DNA from 2 places in the Caldanaerobacter sp. genome. Region 1 is predicted to be linked to the other one. Evidence: a T-box and tRNA genes for the amino acid it is inferred to sense, from the RefSeq annotation. Region 1 holds a T-box; the other holds one or more tRNA genes.

Region 1 (8,112 bases):
ATTATGATTTTGCGGTTTTAGGTGATGCGGAAGAAGTTGCAAAATTGGCTGCAGAGGTATTAGGAGGTAAGATAGTGCCTTTTATGGCAGAAAAAGGGACATATAGAGTGCTGGTAGGAGAGGAAATACTTGATTTTACTAATCTAAGAGGCGAAAACATACAGCAAGATCTGGCTCATAGAGACTTTACTATGAATGCTATGGCTTTAAGGTTAAAGGATTATTTCGAATTTGAATACATAATAGACCCTTTTGGAGGGTTAGAAGACATAAAAAGTAGGAAAATAAAGCATGTGGCAGACTACACCTTCCGCGAAGATCCGCTAAGAGCCTTGCGGGCTGTTAGGTTTGCTGCTACATACAAGTTCGATATAGAAGAAGAAACTAAAAAAAAGATAAAGGAAGAAGCTCATTTACTAAAGAATGTTGCGCCCGAAAGAATAATGAATGAGATTTTCATCATAATAAAAGAGAAGGATTCCCACAAATACTTAAGGATTATGGAAGAGATGGGGTTGATGGAAAATATATTCGAAGAAGTGGCAAGACTTAAAGAAGTAGGGAAATGCTATTATCAGCTTGTAAATTCTTGGATTCATTCCATAAGGGCGGTAGAGGAATATGAAAATATCATAAATACCATGAGATTTCCCAAAGATGTGACGGACCTCTTGAGGGATTATTTAGAAAGGCCACTTTCTTCAGAGAATAAGGTCAAGGATATCATAAAGTTAGCAATTTTGTTTCACGATATAGGGAAAGTGGAGTCTATCTACATAGACATAGAAAATCGACTTCATTTTTATAATCATGAGATAAAAGGAGCCGAAATGATAAAAAAGATGGGGACTCGCATGAAAATTCCCAGAAAAGAGATAAATCTTTTAAAGAAACTGATACTTTACCACAAAAAACCCCTTGATTATTATTTAGAAGGGGTGAACAATAAGACCCTTTTCAGATTCTTTTATCATTTGAAAGATAATGTGATAGGTATCTTGCTAGTATCTCTTGCTGATTACACTGCCGCCCGTTTAAGTTTTGGTAAGGTAGAGGATATTCCCCGCTATGAGAATTTTATAATAAAACTTTTAAGGCGATATGTGGAGTTTAAAGAAACGGAAAAACCACTACTTTCTCCTTTGGATATAATTTTAAACTTTGACGTAAAAGATGGGAAAAAACTTGGGCAAATACTTTATGAAATAAGGAAAAACAGGTTTTACGGTGAGATAAAAACGAAAGAGGACGCCATAGAATTTATAAAGGAAAGGATGAGGGTGGAGAAGATATGAATAATAAAAAAGGGTGTTGACAATAATCATTATAAAGGGTATATTAAAGGATAAAAGAATATTTGGAAAAGGCAATGAAGGAAAGAGTAGGAAGCCGAGGACTTTGACAGAGAGTCGGGCAAGGTGAGAACCGATAAAGTTCTGGCTTCTGAAGATGGCTCCGGAGCCGTATTGTCGAAGGTTAGTAGGCTTTACCGGGGACTCCCGTTAAAGAGGAAGAGTGTTATTTGCACTCTGTGAGGCATGAACCGTGAGGTTCATGTGAAAAAGGGTGGTACCGCGAAAATCTCGCCCCTTGCCGGAGGCGAGTTTTTTATTTAATTACCATAAGATCTGAGGAGGAGGTAATGATGAAAAAGACTTTTTATATCACCACCCCCATATATTATCCGAGTGACAAACTACATATAGGTCATTCTTATACGACGGTAGCGGCCGATGCAATGGCGAGGTTTAAAAGATTGACAGGATATGATGTAATGTTCTTGACAGGTACAGACGAACATGGCCAAAAGATTCAAAGAATCGCGAAAGAAAAGGGAATGGCTCCAAAAGAGTATGTGGATGGGATAGTGGAATGGATAAAAGATTTGTGGAAGGTAATGGACATAAGTTACGACCATTTCATAAGGACCACAGACCCTTACCATGAGGAAATAGTGCAGAAGATATTTACTAAGCTTTACGAACAAGGTGATATATATAAGGGGGAATACGAGGGATGGTATTGTACCCCTTGTGAATCTTTCTGGACGGAAAGCCAGCTTGTAGATGGAAAATGTCCCGATTGTGGTAGACCAGTTGAGAGAGTAACAGAGGAAGGATATTTCTTTAGGCTTTCGGCCTATGGGGACAAGCTTTTGAAATACTATGAGGAGCATCCGGATTTTATACAGCCAGAATCTAGGCGAAATGAGATGATAAACTTCATAAAAGCGGGATTAGAGGACTTATTTGTATCAAGGAGTACATTTGACTGGGGGATAAAAGTGCCTTTTGATCCTAAGCACGTGATATACGTATGGATAGATGCCCTTTCTAACTATATCACTGCTTTAGGGTACATGACGGATAACGATGAGAAATTTAGAAAGTACTGGCCTGCCGATGTGCACCTTGTTGGGAAGGAGATTGTGAGATTTCACACTATAATATGGCCTGCTATGCTTATGGCTTTGGGTCTGCCCCTTCCTAAAAAAGTGTTTGGGCATGGATGGCTAATTCTAGAAGGAGGAAAGATGTCAAAGTCCAAAGGGAATGTGGTAGACCCCAAGGAGCTGGTGGCAAGGTATGGAGTTGATGCGGTCAGGTATTTCCTCTTAAGGGAAGTTCCTTTTGGAGCTGATGGTGTGTTTTCAAACGAGGCCTTAATAAACAGGATAAATTCTGATTTAGCCAATGACTTAGGGAATCTTTTGAGTCGAACTGTTACGATGATTGAAAAATATTTTGATGGCATACTCCCTGGTCCATCTGTAAAAGAGCAAATAGACGAGGAACTCATAGGTTTAGCTCAAGGCCTGCCTAAAAAAGTAGAAGAATATATGGACAAATTGCAGTTTTCTAATGCGTTAGTGGAGATATGGAAACTGGTATCAAGGGCTAATAAGTATATTGATGAGACCATGCCTTGGGTACTGGCAAAGGATGAATCCAAAAAGGGCAGACTTGCCACTGTTTTATATAACCTTGCAGAATCCTTAAGATTTATAGGTGTGTTGATATCTCCTTTTATGCCTAACACTCCTAAGAAGATGTTTGAGCAATTAGGGGTTCCAGAGGATTTGACGAAATGGGAAAGCCTGAAATTTGGGTTATTAAAAGAAGGGATAAAAGTTAAAAGAGGAGAGATTCTTTTCCCAAGAATAGATGTTGAAAAAGAGTTAGCTTCCCTTGGAAATAAGCCAGAAGAAAAAGCGAAAGAGGGTGAAGAAAAGATGGATTACATTACGATAGAAGATTTTTCAAAAATTCAATTAAGAGTTGCCGAGGTCCTGGAAGCAGAAAAAGTAGAGGGTTCAGACAAGCTTATAAAAATGAAGCTTAAAGTCGGAGATGAAATAAGGCAAATTGTAGGAGGTATAGGGAAACACTACAGTCCAGAAGAGCTTATAGGTAAAAAGATAATAATCGTATATAACTTACAGCCGAAAAAGCTTATGGGACTTGAATCTCAAGGAATGCTTTTAGCTGCTACTAACGAAGGTAAAATGGCTCTTTTAACAGTGGACAAGGACATAGAAAGTGGATCTAAAATTAGCTGAGGTGATTAAATTGCTTATAGATTCTCACGCTCATCTTGAAGATGAAAAGTATGAGAGTGACAGGGAGAAAGTAATTGAGGAGTGTAAGAGGGACCTCACATTTTTGATAAATGTGGGGTCCAATATATTGACTTCTAAAAAATCCATTGAGCTCGCTCAAAACTACGACTTTATATATGCGACTGTAGGAATTCACCCTCACGATGCAAAAAAAGAGATAGATAAAATAGATGAAATAGAAAAATTAGTCTTAGAGAAGAAAGTGGTGGCGATAGGAGAAATTGGATTGGATTATTATTATGACGATCCTCCAAGAGATTTTCAAATTCAAGCTTTTGTAAAACAGATACAACTTGCCAAAAAGCTTAAACTTCCGATTGTAATTCATGATAGAGATGCACACCAAGATATCCTTGCTATCCTTAAAAAAGAGTGGACCAAGGATTTAAAGGGGGTATTTCACAGTTATTCTGGAGATGCTCAGATGATTAAAGAAATTATAGAAATGAATTTTTATATTTCTCTTTCAGGGACTGTCACTTTCAAGAATGCCAAAAAAGTGAGAGAAGTGGCAAAGGAGGCTCCTCTTGAATGGCTTTTGATTGAAACAGATAGCCCCTATTTAACCCCAGAGCCTTATAGAGGAAAAAGAAACAAGCCCTGCTATGTTAAGTTTGTTGCACAAAAAATTGCTGAAATCAAAGAAATAAGCTATGAAGAAGTATGTGAGAGGACCTCACAAAATGCCATAAGGCTTTTTAATTTACCCTCCTGACGTATCAAAAATGAGAAAATTGCGTATAATAATTACATAACTGAAAAATCATGTATAAAAATTTGACAAATCGATTTAATTGAATTAAAATTACTTACGACTCCCCTAAACCAAATTTTTAACAGGAGGGTATGGGATGGAGACAGATGACCTTAGAAGGCGACTTAAGCCGGTTGCCCTTGTAACACTGGTAGCAGTCGCTTTTGGGGCCTTTGGCATTTTGGCCTATGGGAATTTGAGGAAGCAAATAACCCTTCAGGATGAGAATAGAAAAACAGTTGTAACTACATTTGCGTCTACGGTTGGAGATTTGCTTAAGGAAAAAGGGATTGAACTTAGACAAGAAGATGTAGTTATGCCTTCGCTTGATACACCGCTTAAAAATGGAATGACAGTTACAATCAAAAGAGCAGTACCTGTTACGTTAAATATTGGTGGCAAACTTGAAAATGTATATTCAGCAGCTTCCACGATAAAAGACTTGCTTTTTGAAAAAGGGATAATACTGGGGCCACAAGATAAAATCAATATGGATTTGGATACTCCGGTGTTCGCTTACATGTATATCGACATAACGAAAGTTACAGAAAAGGTCATAACTGAAGAAATAGACATACCTTATGATACAAAGACAGAAAAAGACTATACTATGGAAAGGGGCCAGACCAGAATAGCACAGCAAGGGGAAATGGGGAAAAAGCTAAGATTCATTAAGGTAACATATGAAAATGGGAAAGAAGTGGCGAGAAACGTAATAGAGGAAAAAGTGATAAAAAACCCCGTTCCCCAAATTGTGCGCGTCGGGACCATAGGGGTTTTTACTACTTCTAGAGGAGAAGTAATAAGATACAGGGAAGTCAAGACAATGCTAGCAACAGCTTATGATAGCAGTGAAGAGAGTACGGGTAAAAGACCTGGAGACCCCGATTATGGCATTACGGCGAGTGGGATGGTGGCTAAAAGGGGAGTAGTCGCTGTGGACCCCAGGGTCATACCATTGGGAACAAGATTATACGTGGAAGGATATGGTTTTTGCATTGCAGCTGATACTGGAGGGGCTATAAAGGGCAATCGAATTGACGTGTATTTCCCTACTCGAGAAGAAGTTAGGAATTGGGGTAGGAGATACGTCAAAGTCTACATTCTTCAATAAGGCAGGGATTCCCCTGCCTAATTTTTTGAGGTGGAGATATGAAGGCAAAGAAGAAATGGGGACAAAATTTCATATTTGACAGAAATCTGCTTTCTAAAATTGTAAAAGCTTCAGGGGTAGGAGAGCAGGATTTTGTTTTAGAAGTGGGTACCGGCCACGGAGGCTTAACGGAAGAGCTTGCAAGAAAGGTTAAAAAAGTAGTATCTTTCGAGATAGATAAGGAATTATTTGAATTGACAAAAGAAAAATTGAAAATGTATGAAAACCTGGTCATAATAAATGAGGATATACTTGAAGTAGACCTTTATAAGGTTTCCGAAGAGCATTTTGAAGGGAAGCCTTTTAAAGTAGTGGCTAACCTCCCTTATTACATAACTTCCCCTATAATAATGAAAATGATTGAATGCAAATTAGTAAAAGAGATGACTATACTCGTTCAGAAAGAAGTAGCAGAGAGAATATGCGCTAAGCCCGGTACGAAGGATTATGGGATGCTTACTATTTTTGTAAATTTCAAAGCCAAACCAGAGATACTGTTTAATCTTTCGCCGAAGGTCTTTGTTCCTCCTCCAAAAGTAGAGTCTACTCTTTTGAAATTAAAAATATATGACAAGCCATTGGTAGATGTAAAGGATGAAAAACTCTTTTCTAATGTGGTTAGAGCCGCTTTTGGACAGAGGAGAAAATTTTTATCTAATTCTTTAAAAGTCCTTGGATTTCCAAAAGAGATTTTAGATAAGGCTTTTCTAGTAGCAAAAATTTCTCCTCAAGTAAGAGGAGAAATCCTCTCAATAGAGCAGTTTGCAGATTTAGCAAATGCTCTTTACTTTCTTACGAAAAAGTAATAATATTTTCCCTCATTTCATAATATGTAGTGCCAGAGGTATTTTAGTGAAAATGAGGGGGATTTGAAAATGCCAGTGAACATATATAAAAGGTCTTATGTGGTATTGAATCCGGAAGATAAGGGCTGTTCTTTTGGGGGAAAGGAAGTATCGGGGTATGTAAAGTTAGAATTTAAAGGTAATAGAGGGAGAATAACTGCTGCTCTCCAAAACTTGAATCCCGCTTTTTCTTACAACCTAAAGCTATTGAAATTAAATGGAGATACAGTTTTAGTAGATTTCGGGGCACTAAAAGTAGATGACAAGGGGAGAGGTGGAGGGGAGTGGTCCTTTGAAGTGGAAGATGTAAAAGGTAGTGGAATTAAATGGGAGGAGTTTGCTGTTATTCTGGTGGAGGCATATGATGGAGAAAAATTTTTAGTGCCCCTTGCTTCACAAATCAACAGGAAAAACTCCAGCTGGAAGAGTGCCTATAGGAAACATTTGATCAAAAAGGGGATTGAAGAAAATGAAACCCATGAAGAGGGAACAATTGAGGGTAAAGAAGTTAAGGTTTTCCCAGATTCGGAAATTGATTACAAAGAAATTGGAGAAGATAAAGAAGTTGAAGTTAGTAAAGAAGTATTAGAAGTAAAAAAAGATGAAGGGGAAACTATATCGGAAGAGGTCGATTATATAAAATACTTAAAAGAATATGTAAACAACATAGTAAATTTCTTAGAAGAAATACAACCCTTTGAAAGGAATCTGGAAGGTTACAGGTGGTGGAAGGTAAAGACTGGTTACAAAGAGGGAAGCTTTGATCACTATCTTGTTGGTTTTGTAAAAGATGAAAAAGGGGATTTAAAGTACATAGTTTACGGGATGCCAGGCTTTTTTACCCTTTCTGATCAACCTTTTGCTGGTATGACAGGTTTTGTAGTATGGAAACCGGTTAAAGAAGGCTTTAGAGGTCCGAAAGATGAAGGCTATTGGCTTATGCACATAGATGCAAAAACGGGCCAAATTGCAGTGCCTATAGAGCCAACTCCACCGCCTATAATACATTAAAAAGGGGTTATCCCCCTTTTTTAGTTTTGTACTGAAAATTCCTTTAAATCCTCTTCTAATTTTTTTAGTTCTTCTTGGTTGTCAGTGTGAGCTACGACTGTGAGTGTATGTTCTAAATTTAAGCTAAAAAGCCCCATTATGGATTTGGCATCAATTACATATCTTCCAGAAACTACGTCAATTTCAAATGGATATTTTGAAGTTTTTTCTACAAACCGCTTTACACTTTCGATAGTAGTAAGTTTTACTTTTATTTCTTTCATATGTAATTCCTCCCCTTTCAATCTAGTAACCATAGTACATCAATTAAACGATTTAATCAATCGGCTATTTCCACAAAATTTTTATCAAAAATTTAGCCTTTTTCTAAGAGCTTAATGCATGTTGACAAAAAACGAAGTGGCATTTTGTGCGTAAATGTGGCTTACAAGCTTTAACACAAAATGCCACTTAAATTAAGAAAAAATTTTGTCAACAAACTACAGCCCTTTTCTAAGGAGCTATGGAATATTTTATGGAAGTATCTATTTTGTCGATTTTTCCTTCGTATTTAAACATCTTTACGTCATAAGGGTAGGTAATTACCTGAGTAACAATAGCATTTTCAGGGGGATTTTGATATTTTATCTCTACCTTAAGGACAGTTTTACCGGCGTCTTTTATTATCTCTGCCTTGTCTATAAAGATGCTGTAGCCGCCAGTTCGCATCATACCGCGTGTTGCAATTAAA
Region 2 (5,963 bases), on a different contig from region 1:
AATTTTAAGCGGGGTTCCCCCGCTTTCAATCTTTTAGACTTCTTTTCACTCCTTCTTTTACCGCTTCCCATATGAACTTGCCAAGAGTACTCTCTGGCCCTGCGTATTCATAAAATTTACTGCAATTTCTATCTCTAACTACTACCACTGCATCAGTGCTTGTCCCAGTAAAGTCATACCCTAATTCGAGAAGCGCCATACTCTTTGCCTCTGTAGCTGTGATTATAGCATTTATAAGGGCACTGTCTTGCAAATTTGCTTCTAAGTGTAGTATAATATTGATGGTTCCTGCGTTTATTTTCTGGTTATGGTTTTTAACACCAGCAGTTATAAATGCTGTAACTTCATTTCTCTTAACAACTCTTAATCTTTCCATAGAGACAGCCGTTATAAGCCCAAAGTACTTTCCTTCTATCCCATTATCTTCCGCAACTTTTTTGACGTACTCTTTTGGATCCAATTTATCAAATTCATCCAGCACCTTCTTAGGAATTGTATGATTAAATACAAAATCTACTTCTCCAAAACCTCCTAAGATTCCTGAACTTAAGCCATAAAAATTCCCTTTTATTATCGCTATATCAGGCTTTATTATTGTTTCCATTTACATCCCTCACCAAGTTTAATTTCTGAAGATAATTATATCATTTTGAATTGGAGGGATATATATGGTTAAAGTAGCTGCTGTAGGCTATGGGGCTTTCGGAAGTTTTGTACTAAGGTCCATATCAAAAATACCAAATGTAGAAATATACGGGGTATCAGGTGTAAATCCCGAGAAACTAAAAAATTTTGCTCAAAGTATGAACATCCCCAACTGGACCACAGACTGGCAGACACTTATATCAGACCCTGAGGTAAATGTAGTACTGGTTTTAACTCCACCTGATTCTCACCACAGCATTGCCGTAGCAGCAGCTAAAAATAAAAAGCATTTGTTTATAGAAAAACCTCTAGCTTTAAGTCTTAAGCAAGCTGACGAAATAATCTCAGAAGTAGAAAAAGCAGGCGTAAAAGCCGTGGTAGACTATATAATGCGCTATCATCAACTTTATTATAAATTGAAAAACTGCATAAAAGAAAATCCCGACATGGGCAAGATTAAAAAAGTATGGTTTTACAATTTTGCCAGCAGTGAAGGACTTAACCCTGACCACTGGTTCTGGAAAGAAGAAAAAAGCGGAGGGATACTTGTAGAACACGGGGGACATTTTTACGATTTGTTTTCCTGGCTTTTAGAGGACACTCCAAAGCCTGTAGCCACTTTTGGCCATGACCCTTATGAAGACATGAGCATTGTGCACTTTCCTCAAATAGATGCTTATGGAGAATTCTATCACTGTTTTGACAAACCTGGATTACTTGAAAAAAATTTTGGAGGAATCGCTTTTGAAAAGGGATATATAACCTTTGAGGGATGGCTCCCACTTTCTTTTAAGCTGGAAAAGATTGAAGAAGGACAAGTTATCACTAAAGAATACAAATTAAAAAGAGAAAAAAATGAAGTTTTCTCTGAACTTGTCCAAAAAGCTTTCCAAGACCTTCTAAAAGCCATTGAAAATCCTAGCCATGAAATAACTGCAAACCTTTATATTGCAAGAAAAGCTTTAGAAGTCTCTCTAAAAGCCAGGTCCTTAAAATCATCTACTAGATAAATTTAAAACTCATTTTTACTTAGAAATAATTAGGCTTTATATAGAAAGTTAAAATAGTACAAATTTTGTTTCTTGCAAGAAGGATTAATTTCTATTATGTCGTATATTTACATTAAATCCCCAAAATATAAATGCAAATAGAAAAAGCTTCCCTAAATATCTTACTGTTAAAGTGTAAAGGAGAGAATAAACAATGAAATTCATAATTGAAGAGGAAGTTTTCAAAGTTTTGCCTAATGTTTGTTTTGGCGTAATTGTAGCAAAGGAAGTAGACAATCACGGAACAAATGATGAAATTCTTGCATTACTTGACGAAAGTATTAAATTTACGATAGAAAAATTTTCAGGTGCTAATATAAAAAAACACCCCGATATTCTTTGTTATAGAGAGGCTTTTAAGAAGTTAGGAATAAATCCTAATAAATTCCCTTGTTCTGTAGAAGCCTTGACAGCACGTGCCCTAAAAAACGGGCAAATCCCTGCTATTAACAATGTAGTAAATCTCGTGAATGCCATGTCCTTAAAATACACTCTTCCAATTGGAGCCCATGACCTTAAAAAGGCAGAGGGAAATCTTAAAGTGGGTTTTACAAAAGGAGGAGAACCTTTTGTGCCCTTTGGCCAAACTGAGCCCGAATATGTAGAAAAAGGAGAACTGGTATATGCCGACGAAAAAATGATAAAAACTCGCAGGTGGATCTGGCGCCAATCAGAAATTGGAAAAATAACTGAGGAAAGCACCGATATTTTCATCCCTATAGATGGCTTTACAAATTGCAATAAAGATGCTGTTTTAAAAGCAAGAGATGAAATAGCTTTCTATTTTGAAAAATTTTTTGGCACCAAAACATCAGCATTTTTCCTTGACTCGAGCAATCCTTTCATCGAAATAGACTAAATCCTACCAATATTTTATAAACTATTTTACGCTATACCCTATTTGATTCTAAAAAAAGATACTCTCTTTCCATCACTTACTGCCACAATTGTGCCACATTCATCTGTCCTGTATACGGTTATCCCCAATTCACTTAATTTTTCCAGAGTCTCTCTGTGGGGATGGCCGTATTCATTATTTTTCCCGCAGGAGATAACTGCATATTTGGGCCTCACTTCTTTAAGAAAACTCCATGAAGAAGATGAAGAACTTCCATGATGCCCTACTTTTAGTACGTCCGCCTTTAAATTATAGTTTTCGGCAAGCATTTCTCTTTCCGATTCTTTTTCTGCATCACCCGTAAATAGAAATGCAGTATCCCCATAAGTTATTTTTATAACTGCACTGTAGTTATTTAAATCTTCATAGTAAGAGCTGTTTGGAGCAAGCATTTTAGCCTCTATGTCCGTTCCTAAATAAAGTGTTACCCCTGCCTTTGCCACGTATATTGGCAATTTTTTTGCTTTTGCCGCTTTTAATACATTCTCAAATGCACTAGTAGTCGTAGTTATTTTTGGCATATAAAATTTACCTATATCAAAATTTTGAATTACTTCCGGAATACCCCCTATGTGGTCAGTGTGAGGGTGCGTGCCCACCAATACATCTATCTTCCTTACGCCCTGTTTTTTTATATAATTAACCACCCTTTCCCCCATCTCAGGAGTACCAGCATCTATTAGCATTGCCTTGTCAGAAGGGGTTTTTATAAATATGCTGTCTCCCTGCCCTACATCTATAAAACTGACAATTAGCTTAGAGGATAAATCTTCACTTGAAATTGCTGGCAATTGACAATTGTCGGTAATTGAGTCATAAGATTTCTGAGCATTTGAAAACTCACTATCTGGAAAAAACGTACATCCGGAAAAAATAAAGATTAAAAGCATTACTGCAAAAATTACTGCCATTCTCCGTCTAAACATGTGCTACTATTCCTCCTCTGTAAAAAGCTCATCTGCAAGCTTTTTAATCCTTTCCTTCTTTCTTTTTGTCTCTTCTTCATCTACCATGACTTCAAATTTAATTACATCTCCTTCCTTTACGTTTAATGGAAGAAGAACTTTTGGAAAATTAAAGGTTTTATTTTTATACTCTATTACTGCCCATTCCTCTTCAAACCGATCTACTATACAATATTCAGAATTTTCATCACACACGTTTATCCCTCCATATCATACTAAATAATTTACTGACACTAGTTCTGTTTGAGTGTAGAGAAAAAAGTGAAAAATTTCCTTGTGACCACATAGATCTTTCTATAATAATTATAAACTCCTGTCTCACTTAATTCAAAGGCAGAAGCAAACTTATGCCTTTATTCATAACAAACAGGAGCTTTGGAGAAAATAACTATTGACTTAAAAAAGCTTATATAATATAATTAATACTGTCCAAAGGGATTCCGCCGGAGTGGCGGAACTGGCAGACGCACAGGACTTAAAATCCTGGGGGCTGAATAAGCCCGTACCGGTTCAAGTCCGGTCTCCGGCACCACTGGCGCGGGGTGGAGCAGTCCGGTAGCTCGTCGGGCTCATAACCCGGAGGTCGTGGGTTCAAATCCCACCCCCGCAACCAAACATGGCGGCGTAGCTCAGGTGGCTAGAGCATGCGGTTCATACCCGCAGTGTCGGTGGTTCGAATCCACTCGCCGCTACCATCTATGCGCAAACTATATCGTCTACCGAAAGCCTGAAATGGGCTTTAATTCTATCACGGTAGACGAATATTTTATTCTGGCTTTTATATTTTAGCTATTCTTTAACTATCTTTCATTATATCTTCCTAAACCATCCTTTTTATAGATTTTTTATTTCAACATTTTTTTGCTTGAATAATAGGTTATAAAGAAAGCCTCTGCTTAAAAGTCCGGCAGAGGCTTAGAAATTAAATGCTATTGTATAGACAGTTATATGACCTTAGCATATATACTCTTTTTCTAATATTCAATTATTGCTGGATAATAGTAAAGTAAATTGTAGTTATATCCCCAATATCTAAAAGTATTTCCTATGCCAGAGGTTTGATATGGACCATGATGCGCCCCTCTCAAATATAGAATTGGATGAGTTTGATCTATAATAGCCGGGTTATCATATTTTTGAAGTGTATAATGAGGATGGGTCACAAAAGATGTTACCGCACCCAAAGAAGATACCCCTACTACGACTGCCTCTGTATCGGGTCCTTCTCTGTACATAAAATAATTATCATGAAAAGAATTCCAGTATTCATTGTAATACCATATGTAAGTATACACATATGCTACTGTGGAATTTTTTATTCTGAAAACAAAGTCAGCTGCATCTGAAGCTTGCCTCTGGTCCCATCCTTCTGTCTGATAAAGATAATCTTGAAGTTCTTGTTTCGATGTAAAAATATGATAATTTACACAGTTTGGATTATCATGTAAATTGAGTCCTCCAAGCTTCCACAAGTAGGGATAGTATACAGCAGGTTTGTACAAATCTGCATCAATGGCATATGCATTTGTGTAATTAAAAGCTAAAGACGAAATTAATAGCACTATCGCCATTAAAAATATTGACAATTTTTTCATAAAAACTTCTCCTTAAATATTGATATCTTATGATATACCTACAAAAATCCTTAATTGTTTTATTAACTTTACGCTTGTTGTGAGATAGATTTCATGAGATTTCTTATATACGGCATAGAAAATAATAAAACAATTACAACCATTATTATGGCTATGGAGGAAGAATAACCTATTTGAAAATATCTGAAAGCGTTTCTGTATATATAAAAGCTTATGGTCTCTGTAGAATTGCCGGGGCCTCCTCCTGTCATCACATAAACCTTGTCAAACACCCTAAAAGTATCTATTGTCCTTAAAAGAGCTGTTAAAAATATTGCTGGTTTTATCAAAGGCAAAGTAATATATCTCAGTTTTTGAAGATAATTAGCACCATCTACATCTGCGCTTTCATATATATCTTGTGGTAAAGCTTGTAAATAAGCAAATATTACTAAAAAGGCAAAAGGAGACCACTGCCAAATATCTGTCAATATTATAGAAAACAAGGCGATTTTAGGTGAATTTAGCCATTCTATCGCTTTTCCCCCAAATAGTTTTATAAAAAAGTTTATTACTCCGTAATTATAGTCATACATCATTTTCCATGTCAGTGCTACTGTGATAGGGGGAAGTAGCATCGGGATAAGTACTATGCCCCTCAGCAATTTCTCATATCTTGATTTCAATGAACTAAAAAATAGAGCCAAAGTTAAACCCAAAAATGTTTCAAAAAATACAGCTAATATGACAAAATAAAAGGTGTTTTTTACCGCCACTATAAACAAAGGGTCTGAAACTCCTTGCAGGTAATTATTTGGTCCGACAAATTTTG

Evidence for each region. The T-box of region 1 lies ahead of metG (methionine--tRNA ligase). A T-box ahead of a tRNA ligase gene usually reads a tRNA of that ligase, here a tRNA-Met.
Region 2: it has a tRNA-Met gene. The T-box ahead of metG (methionine--tRNA ligase) is inferred to sense a tRNA for this amino acid. The anticodon was not compared.

The regions. Positions count from the first base shown of each region.
Region 1 is NZ_JBNATX010000002.1:151,085-159,196, reverse strand. Features, by position in the region: gene ACPLVE_RS02115 (CCA tRNA nucleotidyltransferase) at 1-1,295, shown strand, start outside; T-box leader at 1,361-1,594, shown strand; gene metG (methionine--tRNA ligase) at 1,646-3,559, shown strand; gene ACPLVE_RS02105 (TatD family hydrolase) at 3,570-4,334, shown strand; gene ACPLVE_RS02100 (3D domain-containing protein) at 4,471-5,487, shown strand; gene rsmA (16S rRNA (adenine(1518)-N(6)/adenine(1519)-N(6))-dimethyltransferase RsmA) at 5,526-6,332, shown strand; gene ACPLVE_RS02090 (hypothetical protein) at 6,402-7,382, shown strand; gene ACPLVE_RS02085 (HPr family phosphocarrier protein) at 7,403-7,645, opposite strand; gene ACPLVE_RS02080 (S-layer homology domain-containing protein) at 7,875-8,112, opposite strand, start outside.
Region 2 is NZ_JBNATX010000060.1:7-5,969, reverse strand. Features, by position in the region: gene ACPLVE_RS10775 (folate family ECF transporter S component) at 1-8, shown strand, start outside; gene ACPLVE_RS10770 (adenosylcobinamide amidohydrolase) at 26-604, opposite strand; gene ACPLVE_RS10765 (Gfo/Idh/MocA family protein) at 669-1,655, shown strand; gene ACPLVE_RS10760 (B3/B4 domain-containing protein) at 1,849-2,553, shown strand; gene ACPLVE_RS10755 (ComEC/Rec2 family competence protein) at 2,592-3,518, opposite strand; gene ACPLVE_RS10750 (DUF3006 domain-containing protein) at 3,525-3,752, opposite strand; tRNA gene ACPLVE_RS10745 (tRNA-Leu) at 4,000-4,089, shown strand; tRNA gene ACPLVE_RS10740 (tRNA-Met) at 4,094-4,170, shown strand; tRNA gene ACPLVE_RS10735 (tRNA-Met) at 4,176-4,252, shown strand; gene ACPLVE_RS10730 (hypothetical protein) at 4,532-5,152, opposite strand; partial or broken gene ACPLVE_RS10725 (carbohydrate ABC transporter permease) at 5,221-5,963, opposite strand, start outside.